Regions from separate parts of the Sphingomonas sorbitolis genome, predicted to be linked through region 1. Evidence: predicted binding sites of a transcription regulator. Region 1 holds the regulator's gene; the other holds the start of a gene.
The links. Region 1 encodes LexA, which represses DNA repair genes until DNA is damaged. Its sites were predicted from a motif close to GTTCCNCNCTTGTTCT; they were not measured.

Region 1 (6,343 bases):
GAAACCCTGATCCTCGCCGGCGAAGGCCCGCCAACGCTCGGCCGCAACACCCGCCGCAAGGGCCTCGATTTCTCCACCGGCACCCGCCTGATCGCCGCCGGCGATCGCCTCAGCCCCGCGCGCATCGCCGTCGCCGCGACTGGCGGCCACGGCAGCCTCACCGTCAACCGCCGCGTCCGCGTCGCCGTCGCCGCCACCGGCGACGAACTCGTCCCCCCCGGCTCGACCACCGACGGCGTCGCGCTCCCCGAATCGAACGGCATCATGCTCGCCGCGATGCTCGCCGACATGCCCGTCGACATCATCGACCTCGGCATCCTCCCCGACAATCTCGAAGTCCTCCGCGAAGCCTTCGCCAGCGTCGAGGCCGACCTGCTCGTCACCACCGGCGGCGCATCGGTAGGCGACCACGACCTCGTCCGCCCGGCGATCGAAGCCGCCAACGGCACCATCGATTTCTGGCGGATCGCGCTGCGCCCCGGCAAGCCGATGATGGCCGGCCGGATCGGCGAGATGATGGTGCTCGGCCTCCCCGGCAACCCGGTCTCCGCGTTCGTCACCGCGACGTTGTTCGTGAAGCCCGTCGTCGCGCACATGGCCGGCGCACGCGACCCGCTCCCTCAGTCGACCCATGCGCTGCTCGGCGAAGACCTCCCCGCCAACAATGCCCGCACCGACTATCTCCGCGCCGAACTGCGCGACGGCAAAGCCTATGCCTCGACGATCCAGGACAGTTCGATGCTGCTCACGCTGGCCCGGTCGACCTGCCTGATCGTCCGCCCCGGCAACGCACCCGTAGCAAAGACGGGCGAATCGGCGGAAATCCTGGTGATCGCGTGATACGGACGCTTGACGCCGTTAATTATGTTCCATAGAAGTTCCCAGTCTGTTCCGGACGGAGAACCGCCATGCTCACGCGCAAGCAGCACGAACTCGTCTGCTTTATCAACGATCGCCTCAACGATACCGGCGTCTCGCCGTCGTTCGAGGAGATGAAGGACGCACTCGACCTCAAGTCGAAGTCGGGCGTCCACCGTCTGATCAGCGCGCTCGAGGAGCGCAACTTCATCCGCCGCCTTCCCAACCGTGCGCGCGCACTCGAAGTGCTTCGCATGCCCGAGCGCGCCGAGAAAAAGGCGCCATCAAAGGCGTCGAACGTAAAGCCCTCGCCCGCTACCGCGCCACAGCCAGCGAACGACGTCGTCGAGATCCCCCTCCACGGCCGCATCGCCGCCGGCGTCCCGATCGAAGCGTTCGAAGGCAGCACGATGCTGGCCGTCCCCGCCGCACTGCTGGGTTCGGGTGAACACTATGCGCTCGAAGTCTCCGGCGACTCCATGGTCGAGGCCGGTATCCTAGACGGCGACTACGCCCTGATTCGCCGCACCGAGACCGCCCGAGACGGCGAGATCGTCGTCGCCCTGATCGAAGACAGCGAAGCCACCCTGAAATACTTCCGCCGCGAAGGCGCCATGGTCCGCCTCGACCCTGCAAACCGAGCCTACGACCCCCAACGCTACGCCCCCGCCCAAGTCCGCGTCCAAGGCAAACTCTCCGGCATCCTCCGCCGCTACGACTGAACTACCGGGACCGACTTGCGGCATCAAGGCGCAGGCCGGTCTCGGTGTTTGATTGCCAACGAAAAGCGACAGCCAGGCCGGTAAGCCAAGTCGCTTTTTCCTTACCGGCAACAGCGACTGGGCGTCTTCGGCGAACGAAACGATGTGCTCGGAGCTTTCGAGAAAATGGCCAGTTTTTCGACACCCCCAAGCAAACACCGCCAACCGTCCGGAAGACCCTCTCGCGCTCCGATGCATAAGCGCGACCTCGACTCGAACCCTCAATCTCTGCGCCTCTGCGCCTCTGCGCCTCTGCGCGAACATATCGCCGCCAATCCCCCGCGCAGCCGAAGAATTGGTTCGCGCGGAGACGCGGAGACGCGGAGGTGTTTCGCTTAGGGAGAACGAAACGATTCCAAACGTCTTTCGCAAGTAAGACCAGATAGCCGCCAGTCCGATTCATCCTGCCGTACAAGAACCTTCTCCGCGTCTCCGCGTGAACCAATTCTTTGCACCAAGATCGCATGCGACGACGGGTAATTTTGTTCACGCGAAGGCGCAAAGGTGCAAAGGCGCGAAGATGCAGTGCTTAGATTTGCGACTACCTGCCTTCGCAGACCACCGAAATACCGACGTGGGCTTACCGTTCATGGGGGTGTTGAGGTCTCCCGAGCCGCGTCACCTTCGCGCCTTTGCGCCTTCGCGTGAACATTCTACTTTTGAGGGCCTCGGTCGGCTCGAAACGACGCAGCACCGTGGAACCGGCCATGTCGCAGCCCGAACGAATGCACGGTGCGTTCGAGGAGAGGCGGATCGCGCCAGGGGTGACGATCGCCTGCGTTCAGGATGGTCACGACTGTCCCGCTTCCCAAGGTCAGCGCGACGCCGCCCGTACGCCGGAGTACACGACGATCCAGTTTCAGCCACCGCGGTACGCACCGTTTCGGCAGACCGCGTTCGCTGACGACGACATCGGCGCCGTGACAGGCGGCGATGAACTCAGCAATCGGGACCATATAGGCGCTGCGGGTCGCGAGGATGCGCCACGTCCGCCCCCGTGCGGCGATATCGGTGACGCACAGATCGCGACTGCACCGCGCGTCGGGTTGGTCCGCCAGCAGCAGCGGCTCGCCGTCCACTCCGCCGTTCTCGGCTAGCATGTCGCGCGTATAGTCGCCCGCCCGGTCGCGCAGCATCGCGAGCCCCGCAGCCGTCCGCACCGCGACATGGCGGCCGTCACCGGTCACGAGAACATCCGGGGCCGGCGTCGTCAGCGCCCAGATCGCACCGATCGTCAGCGGGACCAGCCCGAGCCGCCGCCACCGCGTTCGCCACACGGCGATCCAAATTCCTCCAACGATCATCAACGCAAACGCCGCCGTCGGCATCGCTGGCAGGGAGCGCACCGATCCGGGTGCGCTAGCAACGATATGCGCGAGCCACAGCAACGCATCGAGTGATCGCTGGACCAGCCACCATATCGGCGCACCAAGCCCGCCAGCATCGAGTAGCAACGCCAGTGCTTCCAGCGGCATCACCACAAACGTCGTCAGCGGGATCGCGATGATGTTGGCGAACGCGCCGTAGAGCCCGGCCTTATGGAAATGATAGACCGCGATCGGCATGAGCGCGAACTCGACGAGCAGGCCGGTGAGCAACAGCGATGCTACCCCACGAGCGAGACGGCGCGGTCGGCCCTCCTCGTGTGGCCCGAAGAATACGCGAATCGCCGGATGCTCGTGCAGCGCCATGATCGCGGTGATTGCCGCGAACGAAAGCTGGAAGCTCGGTCCCGCTGCCGATTCGGGCAGGACGAGCATGACGCACCCCGCCCCCGCCGCGACGAGGCGCAAGGTCATCGCCTCGCGCCCCATCGCCAGCGCCGCCAGCACGAGCAGCGCGGCGACGCACGACCGGATCGTCGGAACCTGGCTTCCGGTCAGCAACGTATAGCCGATCGCCGCCGCCGCTCCAGCCAGCGCAGCGATCAGAGGCAAGCGCGCGTGCAACGCCAGCCACGGGCTCAGCGCCAGCAGACGCAACACGATCAGCATAGTCGCGGCTACCGCTGCGGTGATGTGCAATCCGCTCACCGACAGCAGGTGCGCGAGCCCGGCCCGGCGCATCGCCTCCGAATCCTCTTCGCTGATGGCACCGACGTCGCCGGTCGCGAGCGCGGCGGCGATCCCGCCCGCGCTGCCGTCCAGACCCGATACGATGTGGTGCGACAACGCGACGCGGATGCCGGCACCCGACTCGCTCGGCGTTGTCACAGCCACCGGTGCGAAGCCCCGCCCTGTCGCGCCGATCCCGCCGAACCACGCGACACGCGCGAAGTCGTAGGCGCCTGGCACCGCGGGCAGCGGCGGCGGCATCAGCCGAGCCCGCAGATGCACGATCGCTCCCGTTCCCAGGAGTTTGGGCGCATCCGCTTCAGCAAGATTGACGCGGACACGATATGGCAAGGCGAGCGGTCGCCCATCCGTCTCCGCCCCCTTTCCGATAGGCAGCACCGTCAGTCGGACCAGCTTCCGCGCCACCAGCGGCTCGATCGCTTCGACCTTTGCCGAGAAGCTCGCGATCGTCGGTCCGCCCAGCACGGGTCGCGCCACCGACTCCGATCGCGCCCAGATCAGTCCGAGCCCCAGTGCTGCCGTCAGCAACCCGATCGCCAGCGACCGCGCGGCACGCCCGCCATGCCCCACCGCCAGACACGCCAGCCCACCAGCCGCCAACACCAGCACCGCTACGCACCACGCCGCCGGGTCCGGCAGCGCGAACCACAGCGCGATCCCGCCACCCAGCATCACCGGCAGCCACAACACCAACTGGTCGCGCTCCGCCTCCAGCCAGCGTTCCACGGCAAGCCCGACGACAGCCCCCCATCGCGGCACGCCCATTTGTCGCCGCCAAGGACGCATGCTAGGGGCGGCGACGGCTGTCATGGCCATCGTTTCTCCATCGTTTCATCAGTCTGGGAGCACCCGCGGTTGGGCGCAATATCTGATACGGGCACCGCCAACTCGGCCGCACCCGTGGTTACCCGTTTCGCTCCGTCGCCGACGGGGTTCCTGCATCTTGGCGGCGCGCGCACCGCGCTGTTCAACTGGCTGTTCGCGAAAGCAAACGGGGGTAAATTCCTGCTGCGGATCGAGGATACCGACCGGGTCCGCTCGACCCAGCCGGCGATCGACGCGATCATCGACGGGATGCGCTGGCTCGGGCTCGACTGGGCCGGCGACGTCGTCATGCAGTTCGCCGGTGCCGAGCGTCACGCTCAGGTCGCGCACGAGATGGTCGCGAACGGCCACGCCTATCGCTGTTACATGACCAACGACGAGATCGCCGCGATGCGTGCCGAGGCGCAGGCTGCGAAGAAGCCGCTCCGCATCCGCAGCCCCTGGCGCGATCGCCCCGAGAGCGATGCGCCGAACCTCCCCCACGTCGTCCGCCTGCGCGCGCCGCAGGAAGGCGCCGTCACGATCGAGGACCGCGTGCAAGGTGCGGTCACGGTCAAGAACGAAGAGATCGACGACCTCGTCCTGCTCCGCTCGGACGGTACGCCGACCTATATGCTGGCCGTCGTAGTCGATGATCACGACATGGGCGTGACGCACGTCATCCGCGGCGACGATCACCTCAACAACGCGTTCCGCCAGTTGCCGATCTACCGCGCGATGGGCTGGCCCGAGCCGATCTACGCGCATATCCCGCTGATCCACGGCCCCGACGGCGCCAAGCTGTCGAAGCGTCACGGCGCGGTGGGCATCGAGGCCTACCGCGACGAGATGGGCATCCTGCCCGAGGCGTTCGACAACTACCTGCTCCGGCTCGGCTGGGGTCACGGCGACGACGAGATCATCAGCCGCGAGCAGGCGGTCGAGTGGTTCGACCTGTCCGGCGTCGGCAAGTCGCCCTCGCGCTTCGACCTGAAGAAGCTCGAGAACCTCAATGGCCATTACATCCGCGAAGCCGACGACGCGCGGCTGGCGCAGCTCGCCGCCGATCGTCTCGGCCACGACCTGCCAACCGGCGGACTCGATCTTCTGACTCGCGCGATGCCCGTCCTGAAGCCGCGTGCCGCAAACCTGAACGAGCTGGCCGAAGGCTCGAATTTCCTGTTCAGCCAGCGGCCCTTGGCAATGGATGACGCCGCAGCGAGCCTTTTACAGGGTGAAGCGAGTGCGATTTTGGTCAATGTCCATGCCGAACTTGACGCGCTCGCCACGTGGGATACGGAGGCGCTCGAAGGCGCGGTACGGCGCGTGGCCGAAGCGTGGGGCGTCAAGCTCGGCCAGGTCGCACAGCCGCTTCGCGCCGCGCTGACGGGACGCAAGACGTCGCCGGGGATCTTCGATGTGCTCGACCTGCTCGGGCGCGACGAGAGCCTCGGTCGGATCGCCGACCGGATGGCTAGCTGATAAGATTTCGAGGAAGGATACAAGCATGAGCGAGACCGCAACCCTCAAGGTCGACGGCAAGGATTTCGAGTATCCGGTGATGTCCGGTACGGTCGGACCCGATGTCATCGATATCCGCAAGCTGTACGCGCAGACGGACAATTTTACCTATGATCCGGGCTTCACCTCGACGGCGTCGTGCCAGTCGAAGCTGACCTATATCGATGGTGACGCCGGCACGCTGCTGCACCGCGGCTACACGATCGGCGAGCTGGCCGAACAGTCGAACTTCATGGAGGTCGCGTACCTGCTCCTCAACGGCGAACTGCCGAGCGAAGACGAACTGGCGAACTTCTCGACCACGATCACGCGCCACACGATGGT
Region 2 (5,191 bases), on a different contig from region 1:
TCCGGCAGTCCATTCGATCGTCAACGGTTCGTCAGCGACGGTGAGGACCGCACCGGGCACGAACGGACGGGGTGAGGGGAGCAGGGCGCGCTGTTCGGCGATCCAGCCCGCCTTGTCCTCCGCCCAGGCCAGTGCCTGCTTCAGCGCCGCACGCTTGGGGAGAACCAGCCTGGCCCGGCCGCTTGCAGGATCGATCGACAGTCGCGCGCGGCGGGCTCGCGGGTGGCGGACGATCTCCAGGCCTTCGATCACCGTCTTAAAGCTCGCGATCGATCACGTGATATTCGAGCTCACCGGCCTCGTCCTCGCTGATTGTCCAGCCGCGCACCGATTGCTTGGCGCGGTGGACGGCTTCGCGGTCGCCGCAGACGAGATAGTGCCATTCGGGCAATTGCTCGCCCGCGGCGCGCAAGCGGTACGCGCAGGTCGAGGGCAGCCAGTCGATCCCGCGGACGTTGCCGGTCGTCAGCCGCACGCATTCGGGGACATAAGCGTGGCGGTGGCGGTAATCCGAGCATTGCCCGCTGCGGCGGTCGAGCAGGCGGCACGAGACGTTGGTCGCGACGAGCTCGCCGGTATCCTCGTCCTCGAGCTTGTGGATGCAGCATTTGCCGCAGCCATCACACAGGGCTTCCCATTGGCCGCGATCGAGCTGGTCGATCGGCGTATCTTCCCAGAAGCGCGCGCTCATCGGGCCCAGCGCTTGATTTCCGTCACCACTGCGTCGGACCCTTGTTCCTGCGGCAGCAAAGCGAGGGGCTTGCTGTCCGGGCTCATCAAATAGGCCTGGCGCGAGTGGTTTACGAGGTAGCCGCCACCCGGCGATGGGTCGCCCTTGCTCGAATACACAGCATACTCGGTCTTGATCTTGGCGATCTGGTCGTCGGTGCCGGTCAAACCGACCATCCGCGGGTGAAACGCCGAGACGAACTGCTTGAGCACCGCAGGCGTATCGCGCGCCGGATCGACCGTCACAAACACCGGCACGATCTTCGCGGCGAGCGCGGGGTCGCTGATTTCAAGCTTTTTCACCGCGGCGCCGATCGCCTGGACATCCGTCGGACACACATCGGGGCAGAAGGTGTAGCCGAAATACATGATCCGGTATTTGCCGGCAAAGCTACGCTCGGTGACGGTCTGCCCGTTCTGGTCCGTCAGCGTGAAAGCGCCACCGATCCGCGCGCCCTCGAGCGGCGGTTTGGCAGGGGGAGCGGACGCGTTGCAAGCAGATAGCGCCAAGATCGGCAGGGCGAGCGCGGAGAGGATGAAACGGGTGTTCATGATGCCTCCAGCCTTGATCTGTTCGCTACTGCGGCGCAAGCGTTGCCCCATATCCAGGACGAACCAAGGAAGTTTCTCGATGCGTATTCGCCTGATCCTCGCTGCTACCCTTCTGACGCCTGCGCTCACCTGCGTCGCGGCGTCCGCGTTCGCGCAGGGTCAGTCGGAGGGGTACAAGTTCCTGTCCGCCGTGCGCGATGCAAAGAACAACGAGGTGCTGGAGATGCTCGGCAAGCCCGGTAGCAATATCATCAACACGCGCGACGTGACGAGCGGCGAGGGTGCGCTCCACATCGTCATCAAGCGCGGCGACGAGGTGTATCTGCGTTTCCTGCTGCAAAAGGGCGCAGACGCGAATTTGCGCGACGGCAAGGGCAATACGCCGCTGCTGCTTGCGGTGACGCTGGGGCAGACGGGCATGATCCCGATCCTGACTGCGGCAGGGGCGAACCCGAACCTGGCGAACTCGGCCGGCGAAACGCCGCTGATCCGCGCGGTACAGCGCCGCGATGTCGGGATGATCCGGACGTTGCTGACCGAGGGAGCGGATCCCGATCAGGCGGATATCATGGCCGGCATGTCGGCGCGCGATTACGCCAAGCAAGACGGGCGTAATCCAATAGTGTCGAAGCTGCTGGTCGACGCGCCGAAGAAAGTGAAGAAGGCGGTGTCCGGCCCGAAGTTCTAATCGTCGATCCTCCCCTGGCAGGGGAGGTGGCTGGCTCTTGTCAGACGGAGGGGTGTCACGCTCTCGATGGCGCGCTGCCCCTCCGTCAGCCCTGCGGGCTGCCACCTCCCCTCAGAGGGGAGGATTATGGACTTAGAACGCCAACCCGTCCGCGTCCGGGTCCATCTGCGCGATCAGCCGCCGCGCCGCGCGCCGCGCGAACGCCAGCGTCCCGCGCTTGCGAATATGCGCGGGGAGGGGGGTGGTATGCGCCTCGCGGACGATCGCCGCGTCATAGCGATCCGCAACGATGATCCCGGTCCGCTCCGGCAGAAAGGCGGATCCATGCAGCGGCCCGACATCGAACCCCGCCGGGACGGCCCAGAAATACCGGTCACAATGGCCGAGATAATCGGGCCACTTGCCGTCGCCGAGCAGGTCGGCGCGCGACACCTTGATCTCGACGATGACGATCTGCCCGCGTGCATCGACTGCCATCAGGTCGGCACGACGGCCGCCGTCGAGCGGGACTTCGGTCATCGCGGTCAGGTCGTGACGCAGTAACATCCGGATCACGCCGCGCGCCACGTCGGCAGCGCAAAGCGGCGATCCCGGTTCGTCGATGCAGGAGTCCGGCGGCATATCGAGCATGCCCCGGAAATAGAACAATCCGCGAACGAGGCAAGCTCATTCACGGACTGTTGTCTGGATCTCAGGGAAAACGCCTAGCCAAATCGCCTTCCCTATCCCGTTCGTGCTGAGCGAAGTCGAAGCACCTGCGTTCGGGGCGCACCCTTCGACTTCGCTCAGGGCGAACGGGGGGAAGGGCAAGGGGTAGGAGGTTGCTTGAGACGGATGGTCTCAGCGATAGAAGACGTGGTTGCCGATCGAGGCGACCTTGATCGCGCGAACCGATGGGCGGCGATCGGGCGTGTTGAAGTACAGCGCCTTGTCGGCCGGGCTGTTCCACGCGCTGGCGAGCGCGACCTTGGCGACTGCGATCGCAGTGCGATAGGCGGCGCCGGCGTTGATATTGGGGATCTGGCCGCCGCGAACGAAGCTGAACTGGCCACGCTGCTTGACGACGCCGCAGACGTTGGTCGGGAAACGACCCGACTTGGCGCGGTTGATGATGACTTCGGCGACCGCGAGCTGGCCAGTCAGCGGCTCGCCCTTCGATTCGAAATAGATTGCGCCGGCAAGGCACTGGAGCGCTTCGTCGGCGGCGGCGCTATCCTGCGCGGCAACGGCCTGAGCGAGCGTGTCGAATTCTTCTTCCTCGGCAGGTGCGACTGGCTCGACTGCTGCAACGGTGGCTGCTGCGGGAGCGATCTGCGGAACATTCTGCGGGGAGAGGGCGTTTAAATTTGCGAGAGCGGTGAGATTGACCGTGGAACGATCGAGACCGGTCGCCTGACCGGGTGCGCTATTGCCGAGCAGGCCGGCGAGAGAGAATGTCATGGCTGCGATGGTCGCGGCCCGCTGCAAAATCGTCATTCAAACTTATTCAGGTGCGGTTGGACCGTGGAAACAATCGTACGAGCCGATCGTCCAGGCATCCCCCCGACTGCGTAACCGATCCGGATCGCACCCGTCCCAGCACAACGCCAATCAATGTTGCAATTCCCCTCTATTGGGGGGGCTTTGGAGTCAATCGTCGAGGATCGTTTCAGCGGCGAACCGTTCCGCCGCTGCGATGTCCACCTCCACAACCCACAAATCGGGGTCGCGAGCACGCCTGCGCCGCCAATAGCCGTCGAGGTCTTCGGGCGGGGTCGAATCGATAAACGCAGTCCGTCCATCGGGCCCGATTCCGCGCTCCAGCAGGCGGGGAGGAGCCCCTTTGTCGACCGCAATGACAAGGATCGCGCCGCCCTGCGCATCGCCTTTTGCCATCACCGCGCCGAAGCCGCCGGCGTCGTTGACGCGGCGAAGGAGGGCGCTGACGAGCACACCGCTGGGCAGCCTGCCGCTCATGCCGGCGCCCGGTATCCAGGCAGCCCGGCAAGAGGGATCCGCGAGCGCATGAACGTGCCGGTACCCCGCGCCGCTTCTTCGCCCTCCGCATCGATCAGCCGCGCATCCGCGACGAACACGCGCCGCTTGCCGCTGATCCAGCGCCCCTCGGCGATCACCGGGCCGACTTTGAGCGGGCGGGTGAGCAGCAGGTTGAACGCGGTCGTCAGCAGGAAGCGATCGGTAACGAGGCTGTTCGACGCATAGAACGCGGCATCGTCGAGCATCTTGAAATAGCTCGTCCCATGCGCCGCGCCGCCCGCGTGATAATGGCGTTCGTCGATCGTGAAGTGGATCCGCGCGACGCCGGCTTCGGGGATCTCCAACGAAGACTCGAAGAACCGATTGATCGGCGCCTGGGCGTAGAGCGATTCCAGCGCGCGGAAATGCGCATCCGCGCCTGCAGTGTTGGGAGTGTCAGACATCTGCGTCGCTCGCGAACAGCAAACTACCGTCATCCTGACGAAAGTCAGGACCGAGAGCCACGAAGCGCATCGATCGGTTACTCTGGGTCCTGACTTTCGTCAGGATGAGGGGGCAGGGCTCATGCGGCATCGCGGACCTCGTCGGCGGTAAACAGCGCATAGAGCGCGTCTGGTGAGCCTGCACCGCGCAGCTTCTCCAAGAACGCCTTGTCGCGCAGCCGCCGCGAAACACGCGCGAGCGCCTTCAGATGCACCGCGCCCGCATCGGTGGGGGACAGCAGCATGAAAACGAGGTCAACCGGCAGGTCGTCGACCGCCTGGAAATCGACCGCCTGCGCCAACCGCACGAACACGCCGGTAACCTGCGCCAGCCCGTCGAGCTTGGCATGCGGGATCGCTACGCCACCACCGAACCCGGTCGAGCCGAGTTTCTCGCGCGCGCCTAGTCGTTCAGAGATCATCTTCGCATCCGCATCGACGATCTCGGCCGCGATCGTCGCGATATGCTGGAACACCGCTTTCTTGTTGGTGGCGATCACGCCCGTCTGCACTGCGTCGGGACGCAGCATATCGCTGAAATCGGTCATGGTCTTCATGTGTCTCAAGCGCCCCCGCGCGCGTCCGCCTTAGCGGGTTGCGCGGGGGCGTAAAGGCGCGGCCGTGAGACCCGCGCCTTTATGGACCCTTCTTTACTGGGGAGGGGAGGCCGCGCCGGGCGAGGCGGCCCGCTGTGGCTCGACCCAGCCGATCGTGCCGTCGCCGCGCTTGTAGACCATGTTGTGCGCGCCAGTGCCCGCGTTCT

Region 2: the regulator LexA is predicted to act here: its motif matches at 2,611-2,626, upstream of U1763_RS16005 (MmcB family DNA repair protein).

The regions. Positions count from the first base shown of each region.
Region 1 is NZ_JAXOJS010000001.1:943,050-949,392, forward strand. It holds gene U1763_RS03850 (molybdopterin molybdotransferase MoeA) at 1-840, shown strand, start outside; gene lexA (transcriptional repressor LexA) at 909-1,580, shown strand; gene U1763_RS03860 (ComEC/Rec2 family competence protein) at 2,273-4,459, opposite strand; gene gltX (glutamate--tRNA ligase) at 4,550-5,980, shown strand; gene U1763_RS03870 (citrate synthase) at 6,006-6,343, shown strand, end outside.
Region 2 is NZ_JAXOJS010000005.1:234,260-239,450, forward strand. It holds gene U1763_RS15985 (M48 family metallopeptidase) at 1-252, opposite strand, end outside; gene U1763_RS15990 (YcgN family cysteine cluster protein) at 257-691, opposite strand; gene U1763_RS15995 (SCO family protein) at 688-1,281, opposite strand; gene U1763_RS16000 (ankyrin repeat domain-containing protein) at 1,361-1,969, shown strand; gene U1763_RS16005 (MmcB family DNA repair protein) at 2,102-2,599, opposite strand; gene U1763_RS16010 (cell wall hydrolase) at 2,810-3,409, opposite strand; gene U1763_RS16015 (DUF1491 family protein) at 3,599-3,925, opposite strand; gene U1763_RS16020 (PaaI family thioesterase) at 3,922-4,389, opposite strand; gene U1763_RS16025 (PTS sugar transporter subunit IIA) at 4,509-4,976, opposite strand; gene hpf (ribosome hibernation-promoting factor, HPF/YfiA family) at 5,079-5,191, opposite strand, start outside.